Regions from separate parts of the Kitasatospora sp. NPDC049258 genome, predicted to be linked through region 1. Evidence: riboswitches for the same ligand, from Rfam matches in the RefSeq annotation. Region 1 holds a riboswitch; the other holds the start of a gene.
The links. Region 1 has a riboswitch for cyclic di-AMP ahead of AB0K43_RS01060 (glycoside hydrolase family 16 protein). Riboswitches for the same ligand answer to the same signal wherever they lie in the genome.
Positions count from the first base shown of each region.

Region 2: it holds a riboswitch for cyclic di-AMP, as region 1 does, so the genes downstream of both, AB0K43_RS08440 (transglycosylase family protein) here and AB0K43_RS01060 (glycoside hydrolase family 16 protein) in region 1, are expected to answer to the same signal.

Region 1 is NZ_JBFAQT010000001.1:213,457-221,135, forward strand. Features, by position in the region: gene AB0K43_RS01030 (TetR family transcriptional regulator) at 1-561, opposite strand, end outside; gene AB0K43_RS01035 (SDR family NAD(P)-dependent oxidoreductase) at 719-1,483, shown strand; gene AB0K43_RS01040 (Pr6Pr family membrane protein) at 1,623-2,285, shown strand; gene AB0K43_RS01045 (alpha/beta hydrolase-fold protein) at 2,402-3,523, shown strand; gene AB0K43_RS01050 (MoaF N-terminal domain-containing protein) at 3,516-3,845, opposite strand; gene AB0K43_RS01055 (helix-turn-helix domain-containing protein) at 3,986-4,828, shown strand; cyclic di-AMP (ydaO/yuaA leader) riboswitch at 4,970-5,137, shown strand; gene AB0K43_RS01060 (glycoside hydrolase family 16 protein) at 5,140-6,324, shown strand; gene AB0K43_RS01065 (hypothetical protein) at 6,550-6,852, shown strand; gene AB0K43_RS01070 (IclR family transcriptional regulator) at 6,856-7,650, opposite strand.
Region 2 is NZ_JBFAQT010000007.1:887-8,565, reverse strand. Features, by position in the region: gene AB0K43_RS08460 (amino acid adenylation domain-containing protein) at 1-1,987, shown strand, start outside; gene AB0K43_RS08455 (DUF6875 domain-containing protein) at 1,987-2,640, shown strand; gene AB0K43_RS08450 (M14 family zinc carboxypeptidase) at 2,669-4,018, opposite strand; gene AB0K43_RS08445 (AEC family transporter) at 4,271-5,197, opposite strand; gene AB0K43_RS08440 (transglycosylase family protein) at 5,309-6,238, opposite strand; cyclic di-AMP (ydaO/yuaA leader) riboswitch at 6,320-6,475, opposite strand; gene AB0K43_RS08435 (tetratricopeptide repeat protein) at 6,639-6,968, opposite strand; gene AB0K43_RS08430 (tetratricopeptide repeat protein) at 7,025-7,312, opposite strand; gene AB0K43_RS08425 (hypothetical protein) at 7,654-7,679, opposite strand, start outside.

The sequences.
Region 1 (7,679 bases):
CTGGTCCGTCGGGTCGTCGGTGGCGGCCCAGGTCTCGACGGCGATCCGCATGCCGGTGCTGGCCGCCGCCGCGGCGAGCCGGATCTCCAGCGGGTCGGCGGCCGGTCCGGCGAGTTCGGCCAGGACGGGGGTGAGGGCCAGCTCGGACTCGTGGTGCACCCGGTGCCAGACCGCCTGCAGCCCCGGGTCGCCGGCCATCACCCGCAGCAGCCCGCGGGTCCATTCCAGCGCCTCCGCGGGCCGGTGCGCCGTGGGCCCGAAGGCGGCGCGGGCCGAACGCTCCAGCGCCTCGGGCGAGGTGAGCCCCGCCGGTTCGGCGGACAGCAGCCCGATCCACTGCCGGACGCCGTCCGCGAGCAGCGGCGCCACGGCGTCCTCCTTGGCGCGGAAGTACCGGTAGAAGGTCCGCAGCGAGACCCCGGCCTCCCGGGCGATGTCCTCGGCGGTGGTGGCCTCCGCCCCGCGCCGGGCGAACAGCCGGGCGGCGGCGAGCGCGATCTCCTGCTGGGTGGCCGCCTTGCGGCGCTCGGTGAGCGACGGGCGCGGATCGATGCCGGACACGGGAAGGCCCCCTGGTCACCTGCGACGCGGACGTTCGGACGCGAGTCAGCCTACGGCAGCGGGGGCCGGGTCGGCCGGTCGTGCAGAGGTGGCACGACGTGCCATTCAGGCGTACCGTGCAGCGAAACGCACTCGCACCACCCGCAGGGAGAGCACCATGAACCGCTTCGAAGGCCGCCGAGTCCTGATCACCGGCGCCGGTTCCGGCATCGGCCGGGCGACCGCCCGCCGGATCCTGGCCGAGGGCGGCGCCGTCGTCGCCGCCGACGTGGTCGAGGAGGGCCTGGCGGCCACCCGTGCGCTGGCCGAGGCCGACGGCACCGCCGGGCGGCTGGTCACGACGGTGCTCGACGTCTCCGAGGAGGACTCGGTGCGCGTCGGGGTGGCCGGGGCGGTCACCGCGCTGGGCGGTCTGGACGCGCTGGTCAACGCGGCCGGCATCCTGCGCTCCTCGCACACCGCCCGGACCACCCTGGAGTTCTGGAACCGCCTCCTGGCCGTGAACCTCACCGGCACCTTCCTGGTCACCCGGGAGGCGCTGCCCGCCCTGCTGGCCACCGGCCGGGGCGTGGTGGTCAACTTCAGCTCCACCTCCGCGACCTTCGCGCACCCGTACATGGCGGCGTACGCGGCCACCAAGGGCGGCATCCAGTCCTTCACCCACGCGATCGCGATCGAGTACGCCAAGCAGGGGCTGCGCGCGGTCTGCGTCGCTCCGGGGTCGATCGCCAGCGGGATGACCAGCAACCCCGGCCTGCCGGCCGACGCCGACCTGTCGCTGCTCGGCAAGCTGGCCCCCGCGCTCGGCCAGGGCTTCGCCGGGCCGGAGACGGTGGCCGGGGTGATCGCCATGCTGGCCTCGGACGACGGCGCCTTCGTCACCGGCACCGAGATCCGGATCGACGGCGGCACGCACGCCTGACGCCGCCCGGGCCCGCCGCCCCGCGGCCCCCGAACGGGTGACGGCGCCCGCGCCGCCGCTCGGCCTCCGGGCCACCGCGGCGGCCCGAGCCGATGATGGGCCCGACTGATGATCGTTCAGCGGTAGGGAGGTCGGGCCCGTGCGGGAACGCGCAGTCCAGCTGGGGCGGATCGCCTTCGGCCTGCTGGCGGCGGTGGCCCTGTCCATCCAGGGCTACCACTCCGTCGGCGCAGGGGCGCCGCTCACCAACTTCTTCAGCTACTTCACCAACCTCAGCAACATCGGCGGCCTGCTGGTGCTGCTGACCGGCGGCGTGCTCGGGCTGCGCGGCCGACCGGGCGTGCCGGACGAGATCCGCGGCGCGATCGTGCTCTACATGACGATCACCGGACTGGTCTACGGCCTGCTGCTGTCCGGCTACAGCCTCGGCCTGCTGCTGCCGTGGGTGAACGACATCGTCCACCGGGTGATGCCGGTGGTCTACCTCGCCGACTGGCTGCTGATGCCGCCGGCCGCCCGGCTCGGCCGGACCACGGTGCTGAAGTGGCTGGTCTTCCCGCTGGTGTACCTGGCCTACACCCTGCTCCGGGGGCCGCTGGTGGACTGGTACCCGTACCCCTTCGTGGATCCGCGGCTGCCGGGCGGCTACGGCCGGGTGGCCGGGGCCTGCACCCTGCTGCTGGCGCTGTTCGTGGCGGTGGCCGCCGCCCTGGTGTGGCTCGGCAACCGGTTCGGCACCCCCCGGGCGCCCCGGGCCAGACACGCCAGGACCGCCTCGGGGGCGACCACCGACCCCACCTGACCGGCGCCACCGACCCCACCCGACCGGCGCCACCGACCGGCCGAACCTCACCGACCCGGCCGACCTCGTCGACCTCGTCGACCCGCGCCGGCGCGAACCGAGGGAGCACCACCGAGATGGGGCTGACCAGCCACAAGGTGCTGGCGATCGCCGCGGCGGCCGCCGTACTGGCGGCGACCGCGACGGTGCGCGGCTGGCCGCGGCTGGCCGGGCCGGGCCGGCGCGCGGTGGCCGGCCGGATCGGCGCGCTGCTGGCCACCCAGCTGGCGATGCTGCTGGCGCTGGCGCTGGCCGCCAACAGCTACTTCTCCTTCTACGGCAGCTGGGACGACCTGCTCGGCACCCCGGCGGGCGGCCCGGTCACCGTGACCACCGGTACCCCGGGAGGGGAGCTGCGGGTGCTGGGACGGGAGCCGGTCCGGGGCGGCGGCGCGGTCGGCCGGGAGCCGGGTGCCTCCGGCGAGATCCAGGCGGTCAAGATCGCCGGCCCGCGCTCCGGGCTGAGCACCGACGGGTACGTCTACCTGCCGCCGCAGTACTTCCGGCCCGAGTACGCCGGCCGCCGCTTCCCCGCGGTGGTGGTGATGACGGGCTTCCCGGGCGACGCCCGGAACCTGATCACCCGGCTGAACTACCCCGGCGCGGCGCTGCGGCTCAACCTGGCCGGCCGGATGCCGCCGACCGTGCTGGTGCTGCTGCGGCCGTCACCGGCGATGCCCGCCGACACCGAGTGCGAGGACGCCCCGGGCGGCGCGCGCGCCGAGACCTATCTGACCCGCGACGTGCCGGCGGCGGTCGCGGCGGGTTACCGGGTCTCGCCGGATCCGCGGTCCTGGGCGGTGATGGGCAACTCCACCGGCGGCTACTGCGCGCTGAAACTCGCCATGCGGCACCCCGAGGTGTTCCCCAGCGCCGTCGCGCTCTCCGGCTACTACCGGGCCGCCGAGGACGCCTCCACCGGAGACCTGTTCGGCGGCAGCCCGCGCCGGCGCGAGGAGGCCGACCTGCTCTGGCGGCTGCGCCACCTGCCGCCGCCCGGCATCGCGGTGCTGCTGGCGGGCGCCGAGCGCGGCGACGGCGACTACCTCGCGGACACCCGGGCCTTCGCTGCCGCGGTGCGCGCCCCGATGTCGCTGGCCACCGCCACGGTGCCGGAGGGCGGCCACAACTTCGGGACCTGGGGGCGGCTGCTGCCGGCCGCGCTGGAGTGGCTCGCCGGCCGGCTGCGGGTCAGCTGACCGGCTGGAGCTTGCCGGTGTGCAGCTCGCCGACCCGGCCGCCCTCGCCCTCGTACGTCCAGAAGACCCGGACGGTCAGCGCGTTCAGGTCCATCACATGGCTCACGGTGATGCCGCTCGCCTCCGTCCAGCTGACGAAGTAGAGCTGCGGGCCCACCTCGGCGACGTGCAGCCGCACGTCCTCCCACTGTCCGGCCGACTCGCCGAGGCCCTCCCAGCGCAGCCGCGTCCCGTCGGCGGAGTAGGAGTTGCGGAAGGCGGCGCCGTTGTCGACATCGAACAGGTACGTACGTCCGGCGAAGCCAGGCAGGGGCGCGGTCATCTCGGGAGTGGTCCTCTGAACGCTCGGCGGTGGCCGCGGCCGGGGCTCCGGCCGCACCACCAACCTAGCGGACGCGCGGGCGCCGCAGGCCGATCAGGCCGGCTTGAGCCTGCCCCGGGGCAAGGTCCTAGATTCCAGGTGTGACGGACGGAGCGGAGCGGTTGCTCACCATCGGGGCCATGGCCCGCCGCAGCGGGCTGACCGCCAAGGCACTGCGCCACTACGACCGGGTCGGACTGCTCCGGCCGGCCGAGGTGGACCAGGAGACCGGCTACCGGTACTACCGGGTGGAGCAGGTGGCGGCGGCCCGGCTGGTGCGGGAGCTGCGCGCGGTGGACCTGCCGCTGGAGCAGGTGCGGGAGTGCCTGGCCGCGGGCGGTGGCGAGCCGGTGCGGCGGCTGCTGGCCGAGCACCGGCGGCGCCTGCAGGCCCGGCTGGACCGGCTCCGCGGCGCCGTCCACCGGACGGATCATCTGATCGAGGAAGGGATCGACGCGGTCATGGGCGACGAGCAGCGGGAGGCGGCGGCCCCCGCCGACGAGCGGCAGCTGGCGGTGGACCTGTTCAACGGGGTCTGGCGGCTGCTGGAGCGGGAGGACCGCTCGGTCGAGGAGGACGACCGGATGGTGCACATGGCGCACGCCTCGCGCCACCACTGGGGCCAGGTCGGCACGGCGGTGAACCTCGGCCGGGGCGAGTGGCAGTGCTCACGGGTGTACGCGGCGCTGGGCCGGGCCGAGCCCGCGCTGCACCACGCCCGGCGCGGGCTGGAGATCTGCCGGGCGAACGGGATCGGCGACTGGGACCTGGCCTTCGCGTACGAGGCGCTGGCCCGGGCGGCGGCCGTCGCGGGGGAGAAGGAGCAGGCCAGGGCCTGGACCGAGCAGGCGCTGGCCGCCGCCGAGGAGATCGCCGCCCCGGAGGACCGCGAGCTGGTGCTGGCCGATCTGGAGACCGTCCCGGGGCAGCCCCGGTTCTGGTGAGCCGGCCCCGGGCCGGGGCCTCGGGGCGGGTGTGTGAGGGACGTCTCGTTGTCCGTGTGCGATCCGTCTGCCTAGCCTGCACGGGATGCCCGGCTGGGCAGACCCGCCGTCGGGACGCCTAGTCCTGTCCACCCGGAGGCGGTCACTCGAGCACCGTCATGGACAGGAGCGGGGGAACCAGGTACGTGCCGCGCTCCACCCTGCCCCGGGGCAGGACGCGCGGCTTGGGGTGAAGCCGCACCACAGGCGGCCGGGCAGCCTCGTGCCCGAACCCGACAGCTCACCTCGCAGGCGTCGCAGAGGAATCCTCCATGCGACTTTCCCCCACCCCCGCCCGCCTCGGCCTGCTCGCGGGCGCCACCGTGCTGGCCGGCGTCCCGCTGGTCGGCCAGGCCCAGGCCGCCAGCCCCACGGTGACCCAGGACCGCCTCGGCCCCACCGCGATGGCCGCCGGCACCGCCGCCACGGCCAGCCTCACGGTGCACTCCTCCGGCTGCTTCACGGCCAAGACCCTCGGCGTCGGCGTCCGCGACGCGGCCGGCCACAACCTGGACTTCCCCGGCAATGCCTCCAACGTGCAGATCTGCCCGAGCGGCACCACCTTCACCAGCGCCGCCCGGACCCTGCCGGCCGGTACCTACACCCAGTTCGGCTTCTGGCAGGACACCGCGAACGCCTGGCACAACCTGCCCTCGCAGACCCTGACGGTCTCGGCGGCCGGCACCACCACGCCGACCCCCGCCCCCGCCCCGACGCCGGCTCCGACGCCCACCCCGGCCCCGACGCCGAGCCCCGCCCCGTCCACCGGTGCGCCGGTCGCGGGCAAGTCGCTGACCTGGTCGGACGAGTTCGACAGCCTGTCCAAGACCCGCTGGACCACCGACAGGAGCAGCTCCTACCGGTACGGCAACCACAACCCCGACGACAACAAGCTGGACTGGCTGAGCCCGAGCGGCGTCAGCGTGTCGGGCGGCGTGGCCACCTTCACCGCCAAGCCGAGCGCCAACAAGCTGGAGAACGGCAAGCAGGCCTGGGACACCGGCCTGCTCACCACCGAGTACTCCGGCGAGGGCTTCCAGGTGAAGACCGGCGACTACGCCGAGACCCGGGTCAAGCTGCCCTCCGGCTCCGGCGCCTGGCCGGCGCTGTGGACCTGGAAGAACGGCAACGGGGAGATCGACTCCTTCGAGTACCACCCGGACAACCCGAACCTGCTGGAGCTGACCAACCACGTCAAGTCCGGCTCCAAGTACTTCACCGACGCCAACGCGGTGGCCAAGGACAAGTGGGTCACCATCGGCACCTACTACGGCGCCAACTCGGTCGACTGGTACGTCAACGGCACCAAGGTCTTCTCCGACAACACCGGGGTCGGCGCCAACTGGTCCGCGTACCTGATCCTCAACCTGTCGCTGAGCGCCGGCCAGTACCACCCGGCGCCCACCGGCACCGCGCCGATCACCTTCGCCGCGGACTACGTGCGGGTCTACCGCTGACCGTCACGGTGACACGCTCAGCGTGAACGGGGTGCCGTTGTCCGCAGCGTCGCGGTCGTCGGCACCGACCACCTGGAGGTGCCCCTCGGCCCGTGTGCCGGGGGGCACCTCGCGTGCCGGCCCGGTGGCGCCGTCACCCGCCTGGACACCTCGGACCTCCCACCGCTCGCACTCTGGCCGATACTCACAGTAGCGAGCCGAGTGGGACGAGCTGAGGAGGCACGGGTGTCCGAGCGGGTGCTGAGCGAGGTGAGCGGACGGATCGCCGCGGACCGGGAGGACGGGTTCGTGGCGTCGTACCGCGCCCTGATCACGGCCGAGCTGCCGGCGGGGCTGCTGCGCACCGAACTGCTGCGCGGGCCGGACCGGCACTGGCGGGTGCAGAGCCTGTGGCGGGACATCGGCGCGCTGGAGGCCGTCCGGGCGGACCCGAAGATGGCCGCCGCCCCCCGGCTGTTCCGTGAGGCCGGGACCGAACCCGACCTGGCCGTCTTCCTGCTGACGGCACAGGCGGGCGGCGCCGGCTGACCGTCAGGGCGCGAGCACCTGGCCCAGCCGGGAGGCGATCTGACGCATCACCGGCACCAGCGCGGCGCTGCCGGCCGCTGCCTCCAGGGCGCGGATCCGGGCCTCCGGGCCGGATACCGAGAGCGCGGTGGGGGTCGGCGCGCCGGGCACCGCCACCGCGATGCAGCGGACGCCGATCTCCTGCTCCTGGTCGTCCACCACGTAGCCGACCTCGCGGGCGTGCGCCAGCTGGGCGAGCAGCTCCTGAGGGTCCGTCACGGTGTACGGCGTGTGCGCCTGGAGCGGCTGCGGACCGAGCAGCGCGCGGGTCTCCTCCTCGGGCAGCTGGGCCAGCAGGGCCTTGCCGACCCCGGTGCAGTGCGGCTGCACCCGGCGGCCGACCTCGGTGAACATCCGCATCGAGCGGCGGGACTGCACCTGGCCGACGTAGACCACCTCGCCGCCCTCCAGCACCGCCAGGTTGGCCGTCTCGCCGGTGGCCTCCATCAGCTCGGCCAGGTAGGGGCGGGCCCAGCTGCCGAGCAGCCGGCCGGAGGTCTCGCCGAGCCGGATCAGCCGCGGGCCCAGGGTGTAGCGGCGGGCGGTGTCCTGGCGGACATATCCCTGCTGGACGAGGGTACGGATCAGCCGGTGGATGGTGGGCATCGGAAGGCCGGAGGTGGTCGAGAGCTCGCTCAGGGTCGCGATGCCGCCCGAGTCGGCGAGCGCTTCCAGCAGCTGGAAGGCGCGCTCGACGGACTGCACGCCACCGGAGGCGCGCTCGGTGCCTGTCGGTGTTGCGGCGGGGGTGCTGGCCACCGGCGTTCCCTTCACTGTGCGAGGAGGAG
Region 2 (7,679 bases), on a different contig from region 1:
CCAGCCGCCCGGCCGCGACCCGGCCCACCCCGGCGAGCCGCCCGTACCGGTCGAGGAGCTGGCCCGGCGCTGCACCGAACGGATCCTCGCGCAGCGGCCCGGACCGGTGGTGCTCTACGGCCACTGCGTCGGCGCCGCGCTCGCCACCGCGATCGAGGCCCGGCTGCGCGCGGCCGGCCACCCGGTGCTCGGCCTGGTGGTCGGCGCGGCCTTCCCGACCGCCGAACTTCCCGGACTCCTCGGCAGGTTGGCCCGCCTCGCGCCCGGCCGCCGGCAGTCCGACCGGGCCCTGACGGACGGCCTGCGGGCACTCGGTGGCCTGGCCGACGAGCTCCCCGAGGCCGAACGGCGCCTGCTGGCCGCCGCCGTCCGGCACGACGCCACCGAGGCGGAACGCTTCTACGGCGCCCCGGCCGAACCCGGCCCCACCCCCGTCCTGGTGGTGGTCGGCGAGCGGGACAAGGTGACCGAGTTCCACCAGGAACGCGCCCACGAGTGGTCCGGCTACGGCGGAGCGGTGGACACCGCCGTGGTCGCCGGCGCCGGGCACTTCTTCCAGCGCGAACCCCAACTGGCCGGCATCCTGCGGGAGCGGGTGGCCCGCTGGCAGCGCGCCGAACCACCGCTCGCCCCGCCCGCCGTACCCCCGCCGTCCCGGCTGCCGGCCTTCCTGACCGTCACCCTCGGCCAACTGGTCTCGCTGGTCGGCACCGGCCTGTCCACCTTCGCGCTCGGCCTGTGGGCGTACCGGACCACCGGCACCGTCACCGCCTTCGCCGCGATCGCGGCCTTCGCGCTGCTCCCGGCCATCCTGGCCGCCCCGTTCGCGGGCGCGGTCGCCGACCGGTACGACCGCAGGCGGGTGATGATCGGCTGCGACCTGGCCGCGCTCGGCGCCGGCCTGGCCGCCGCCGGGCTGCTCACCGCGGACGCGCTGCGGCTCTGGCAGCTGTACGCGGTGGTGATCGTCGGAGCGGTCGCCACCGCCTTCCGGCAGCCCGCCTACCTGGCCGCCGTCACCCAGCTCACCCCCAAGCGCTACCTCGGCCAGGCCAACGGCGTGGTCGGCCTGGGCACCGCCACCGGCGCACTGTTCGCCCAACTCCTCGGCGGCGCCTTGGCGGTGGCCTTCGGCCTCGCCACCGTGGTGTGGCTGGACGTGCTCTCCTTCACCGTCTCGCTGGCCACCCTGCTCGCGGTCCGCTTCCCCGAGCTGGGCTTCGTCCGCCGGGACGGCCCGCTGCTGCGCGAGATCGCCGACGGCTGGCGGTTCCTCGCCCGGCGCCGCGGGCTGGTCGCGCTCGCCGTGTTCTTCGCCGTCGCCAACGCGCTCGGCGGCGTGGTGACCGTCCTGGTCACCCCGCTGGTGCTGGCCTTCGCCTCGCCCGCCGCGCTCGGCGTGGTGCTGGCCGCCCAAGGCGCCGGGCTGCTGGCCGGCAGCGCGCTGATGGCGGTCTGGGGCGGCACCCGGCGCCGCGCCGCCGGCATGATCGCCTTCGTCGGCCTGTTCGCCGCCTCCGCCGTACTGATCGGGCTGCGCCCCAGCGCCGCCTTCCCGACCCTCGGGATGTTCGGCATCGGGGTCTGCGCGGCCCTGATCAACGCGCACTGGCTGGCCCTGGTCCAGGTCAAGGTCGGCCTGGACCTCCAGGGCCGGGTACTCGCCACCTGCCTGATGCTCGCCCGGCTGGTGATGCCGCTCGGCTACCTGGTCACCGGCCCGCTCACCGACCGGGTCTTCGAACCCCTGCTCCGCGCCCCGCTCTCGCCGCCCGGCCGCCTGCTCGGCGCCCTGCTCGGCACCGGCCCCGGCCGGGGGATGGCCGCCGTGGTCGTCCTCACCGGACTGGTGGCGCTGGCCTGGACGCTGGCGGGCTACTGGTACCGGCCGCTGCGCGAGGCCGACGACTCGATCCCGGACTCCGGGCCGCCGACCGCCGCCCATCCGGCCACCGCCGCCCACCCGGCCGACCCGCGGGAATCCTGATGCTCACCCACCCCACCAGACCCGAGCACGTCCTGTTCACCGCCGCCGACCTGGAGCCGCCCGCGGCGGGCCTGCCGCCGGCGGCCCGCGGCCATGCCGACGCGCTGCGCCGGGTGCTCGACTGGGCCCGGACGTACCTCACCGAGCCGCACCCCGAACTCGGCCGCGACGGCCCGGTCTGCCCGTTCGTCGGGGCCTCGCTGCGGGACGGGCGCTTCCACCTGGCCCTGCGGCCCGGCCGGCCCGCCGACCGCGGGGAGGTGGCGGAGGCGGTCGCGGTGTACCGGGACTGGTTCCTACGGCTGGCCGCGCCGGGCGCACCCCGGGCCCAGTTCACCACCGTCCTGATCGTCTTCCCGGACCTCCCGACCGCCGAGGCGCCCGGGCTGATCGACCGGACCCAGCTGGAGCTGAAGGGCGAGTTCGTCGAGGCCGGCCTGATGCTCGGCCAGTTCCACGACCTGCCGCCGGACCAACCCGGCCTGTGGAACCCGGAGTTCCGGCCGCTGCGCAGCCCGCTGCCGATGCTGGTGATCCGGCACATGGTGTCCACCGACCTGCCGTTCCTGCTCGACGACCCGCGCCACCGGGCCGCCTACCGCCGGCTGTTCGGCGGCCGCGAACCGGACCCCCGGCGCCGGGTGCCGTCCTGAACGGGCCCCCGGCGCCGGGCGGTGGCCGTCAGGTGGCGATGCCGCAGTACTGCTGCTGCTTGCCGATCACCCGGTAGACGCAGTCGGCGGTCTCCACCAGCCGCAGCACCGCCTCGCGGTTGCGGCTGGTCTCCCGGCCGATCACCTCGTCGGGCGGGTAGAAGCCGCTGCTGCCGTTCGGGCCGGGGTACATCTCGAAGGTGTAGGCGAAGACCCGGTGCACGCCCCACAGCCAGTCGTCGATCGCCCCGTCGGTGATGTAGAGGTCGCTGGACTGCTCGGGGGTGTAGCCGTTGGTGCCCGCCATGCTGCGGCCGAGGGTGGCGAAGGTGTTGTACTCGTCGGCGGTCATCCCGGTGGCGGTGTTGGCGGTGGTCCAGCCGAACGGCCAGAGCACCAGCTGGCTGTAGGTGTGGAAGTCGATCGCGGCGGTGATCTGCTGCTTCCCGCCGACCACCCGGCTGCGGACGAAGTCGGCGACCACCTTGGTCTCCTTGGCGGACTCCGGCGCGCTGCCCCGGTAGGTCTCGCTGGAGGTGGAGCCGGAGGAGCCGCCGCAGCAGCCCCACTTGTAGTTCCAGTTCCGGTTGAGGTCGGTACCGGCGCTGCTGCTGCCGGAGTTGGGCTGGCGGTCCTTGCGCCAGCTGCGGTAGCGGCCGGTGGCGATGTCGTACTCGCCGCCGTCCGGGTTGAGGTCCGGGACCACCCAGATCTCGCGGCTGTTGACGGCGCCCGCGATCCGGCTGTCGGTGGCGTACTTGTCGCCGAACTCGTGCAGCAGGTAGAGCGCCATCTCGACGGTGAGGTGCTCGCGGGCGTGCTGGTGGGCGGTGAACAGCACCTCGGGCTCGTTCTCGTCGGTACCGACGTTGTCGCTGATCTTGATCGCGACGATCGCCCGGCCCTCGTACGAGGTGCCGATCACCCGCTTGCTCATGATGTCGGGGTGCGCGGCGACCACGGCGTCGATGTCGGCGGTGGCCTCGGCGTAGTTGTGGTACCCGGAGTCGGCGGACGGGAAGTCCGTCACCGCGCCCGGTGCCTCCTGCGCCTGCGGCGCGTCGTCCTGGGGGCCGGGCAGCGGTGTGGGCGCCCAGCCGAGCGCCCGCAGCCGGGCGGTCTCGGCGGCGTCGGCGGTGACCACCACCGAGTCGGTGCGCACGGCGTCCACGGAGGCGCCGGTGGCGGCGATCGCGGTGCGCTCGGCGACCGTCCGGGGGCCCTGGACGACGTACTGCCGGGCGCCGTCCGCGGCGACGGCGGCGCGCTCGGGGCCGGCCGCCCTGGCGGAGGCCTGTGAACTGAGGGGGGACGCGAGAGCGAGGGCCAGCAGCACGGCGGTGGCCGCGGCGGGCTTCCCTCGGCGGGGCAGTCGCATGACTGTCCTCCTGTGGGGGTCCGTAGGGGACGGAACGGGGGAGGAACTGCGGCGCGCGCCAGCATGATGGTCCGTCAATGTCATGCTTACGTCAAGACCTCCCCGAGCGCCCACCGCCGAGGCCGTCCGCCCAAGGGCGCTACGGGCCGTTCGCGAGGGACCGTCACCGTGCCGGCTTCCCCCGGGGGCGGGCGAAGACGTCCTCGACCCGCATCGGGAACGGTTGCTCCGTCGCGCGCGCCGGTATCTCTTTCAGGTGGGGCCGAGGGTCCAGTAGACGAGGGAGAGGGTGGCCATCGAGACCAGGGTGGAGGAGAGCACGCTGTCGCGGGCCAAGGCGGTGCTGAGGCCGTACTCGCGGGCGTAGACGAAGGCGTTCTGGGCGGTGGGCAGGGCCGAGCAGAGGACCACCGCGAGGAGTTGGGGCCGGGGCAGGTGCAGGAGGAGGGCCCCGACGGCGAGTGCGGCCAGGGGCTGGACCAGGGTCTTCAGCAGGACCGTGACGCCGACCTCGGCGCGGCGGCCGGCGGTGGCGCGGTCGCGGCGGCCGTGCAGCGACATGCCGAGGGTGACCAGGGCGGTCGGCACCGCGGCCGCGCCGAGCAGTTCGCCGGGGCGGGCGAGGGTGGGTGGCAGTGTCCAGCCGGTGGCGGAGAGCAGTGCGCCCAGGGCGGAGGCCAGGATGATCGGGTTGCGCAGCGGCAGCATCAACAGCCGGCCGCGCCGGGCGCCGCGCTCGGTGCCCGCGTCCAGCAGGGCGAGGATCACCGGGGTGACCAGCAGCACCTGGAACAGCAGGATCTGCGCGACGAACGAGGCGTCACCGAGCACCTGAAGGGCCACCGGGATGCCCAGGTTGGCCGAGTTGACGTAGCCGGCCGCCATGCCGCTGATCGCTTGGTCGGCCGGCCGGCGGTCGAACAGCCGGCGCGCGGCCAGCACGCCCAGGCCGGTGGCGAGTGCGGTGCCGGCCGCGAAGGCGAGCATCGCGGTGTTGGCGAAGGAGTCCAGCCGGGCCTTGGCGAGCATCGTGAACAGGGCGGCCGGCATCGCCACGTGGAACACGAACCGGCCGAGCACCGCCTCCGCCTGCGGACCGAGCAGCCCGGCGCGGGCGACCAGGTAGCCGACCGCGGTGAGCACCCAGATCGGCGTGAAGCCGGAGAGCAGGTGCTGCATGGAACCTCGGGTCGTGATCGTCCGGTACGGGCCGCCGGCAGCAGTCTGCCACGGCGGCCCGGGACGCTCCCGGGCGGGGCCGGCGACCGGCCGGCCCCGCCGTACGGGCGGTTACGGCAGGGTGAGGACCTGGCCGGGGTGGATCAGGTCGGGGTTGACGCCGACCGTGGGGGAGTTGCTCCGGTACAGGTGCTGCCAGCCGCCCAGGGTCAGGCTGTCCGAGATCGTGGAGAGGGTGTCCCCGGGGGCGACCGTGTAGGTGGTCGCGGGCGCCGGCTGGGCCGGGGTCGTCGCGGCGACGGGGACGGTGGCGGCCGGGTCCGTGGTGGCCGTCGTGGTCGGCGCCGCGGTCGGGTCGGGGGTGGCGGTGCCCGAGGCGCCCGGGACGGGCAGGTCGCCGGTGGTCGGCGAGCCGGTCGGCGAGGGGGTGACCGGGGTGGTCGCGGTCGGGTCGGGGGTGGTGACCGGCGGGGTGGCCGTGGGGTCGCCGGTGGGCCGGCCGGTCGGCTGCGTGCTCGGCTGGCCGGTCGGCTGGGTGCCGGGCTGGGTGGTGGGCTGGTCCGTGGTGGCCGGCGGCACCTCGCCGACGGTGCTCGAGCCCGTGCCGTCGGTCGGCGCGGCGGGCTGCGGGGTGAGGTACGGCAGCACGAACTGCGGGACCACACCGCCGTCGCCGCGGACCGGGGTGCCGGAGCTGGGCGCGGGGGTCGGCTCGGGCGTGGCCGTGGGCGCCGGGGTGGGCGCGGCGGGCAGGCCGGCGGCCGGGCCGCAGCTGGGCCACAGGCTCGGGCCGTGGCCGGCGAGCAGCCGCTCGGCGACGGTGATCTGCTCCGCCTGGGTGGCGTGGTCGGGCTGCGCCGCGAACTCGTCGCCGCCGTACGCGACCCAGGTCCGCAGGGTCAGCCCGAGGCCGCCGTAGCGCCCGGTGCCCGGGTCGACCGTCCAGTTGCCGCCGGTCTCGCACTGCGCGACCGCCTGCCAGGTCTCCGGCGTGGCGGCGTGCGCCCCGGTCGCGGTCAGCAGCGGCAGCGCGAGGCCCACCCCTGCCACTCCGGCGGCCGCGACGGCGCGATCGGTCTGGGTGGGACGGCGGTGACGACCGGAGCCCGAAAAGACCATCAGATAATCCCTCTCCGCACGCCTGCGAGGTGAGCTGTCGGGTTCGGACCGGGAGGTGGCCCGGCCGCGCAGGGCGCGGCTTCACCCCAAGCCGAAGGGGGATCGGCGCAGAAACTGGGTCCCCCGCCCCTGCCCAGGGTCTTTCGGTCGTCCCGGTCGCGCGGTGGGCAGGGTTGGGCGTGCCGTGCTTCGGGAGCTCGCAGCAGCGAACTGATCGGGAGATTAGAGGGATCAGTACCTCAATAACAAGCCTGCATACTGAGCATCACACAATCATCACGGTTGGCTCGGGCGTTGCTGTCCGAGCCCGGTTCACCCGGTGTCAGAAACACCCTTCGGCCGCACCGGAGGTTCGACGGCGCACGGCCTCCGGGAGCCCCATCGCATCGAACAGGGCCAGCGACCGGCGCCGGTGCTCCGCTGCCTCGGCCGGGCGTCCGAGCGCGCCGGACGCCCGGCCGAGGCCCTCCGCCGCGTGGGCCTCGTGGAAGCGGTGGCCGATCCGTACCGCGAGGTCGAGCGCCGTGCGGTGGTGCTCGGCCGCGGCCCGCGGGTCGCCCAGGTCGAGCCGGATGTCGCCCGCGACCCGGTGTGCGGCGCAGGTGAGCGAGGGGCGGCTGATGTCCAGCAGGACCTCCAGCGCCCGGCCCACCCGGGCGAGCGCCTCCTGCGGCCGGCCGCGCGCCCGGTCCAGCTCGGCCAGTTCGATCAGCGAGTGCGCCTGGCCGGCCCGGTCGTCGAGCCGGCCGCCCCCATGGTGATCAGGCCGACCATCCTGCCGTAGCGCTCACCGAGTTCGTGGTCGATCTCCAGGGAGAGCGCGGTCGAGTGGAGCGCCCCCTCGTAGTCGCCCGCCATCACCTGGACCTGCCCGCGCAGCCAGAGCGCGATCGACTCCTCCCGCCGACGGCCGCTCTCCCGAACCGCCGCCAGCGCCCGGTCGAGGTGGTCGAGCGAGTCCCGGTGGTCGCCCAGGTGCAGGCCGAACATCGCCACCCGGATCCGGGCGTCCGCCTCGCACCGGCGGTCGCCGGTGGCCCGGGCGAGCCGCAGGGCGCGCCGGCCGCAGTCGACGGCGAGCGCGAGCCGGTCCCCCCCAGTACGCCACCCCCAGGTTGGTCAGGTTCGCGGTCTCGGCGTCCCGGTCGCCGGAGCGCCGCGCGGCCTCGATGGCGATGGTGTGGGCGGCGACCGGCTCGTCGGTGTGACGGTGGTAGCGGAGGTAGTCGGCCAGATTGTTGGTGATCAGCCAGGCGTGGCTCGCCGCGCCCGCGTCGGGCGCGGCCCGGCACCGTCAAGCTCACCGTCGGCTACACCGGCAAGGGCGACACCTGGCGCTACACGCTGGCGGACACCCACATCG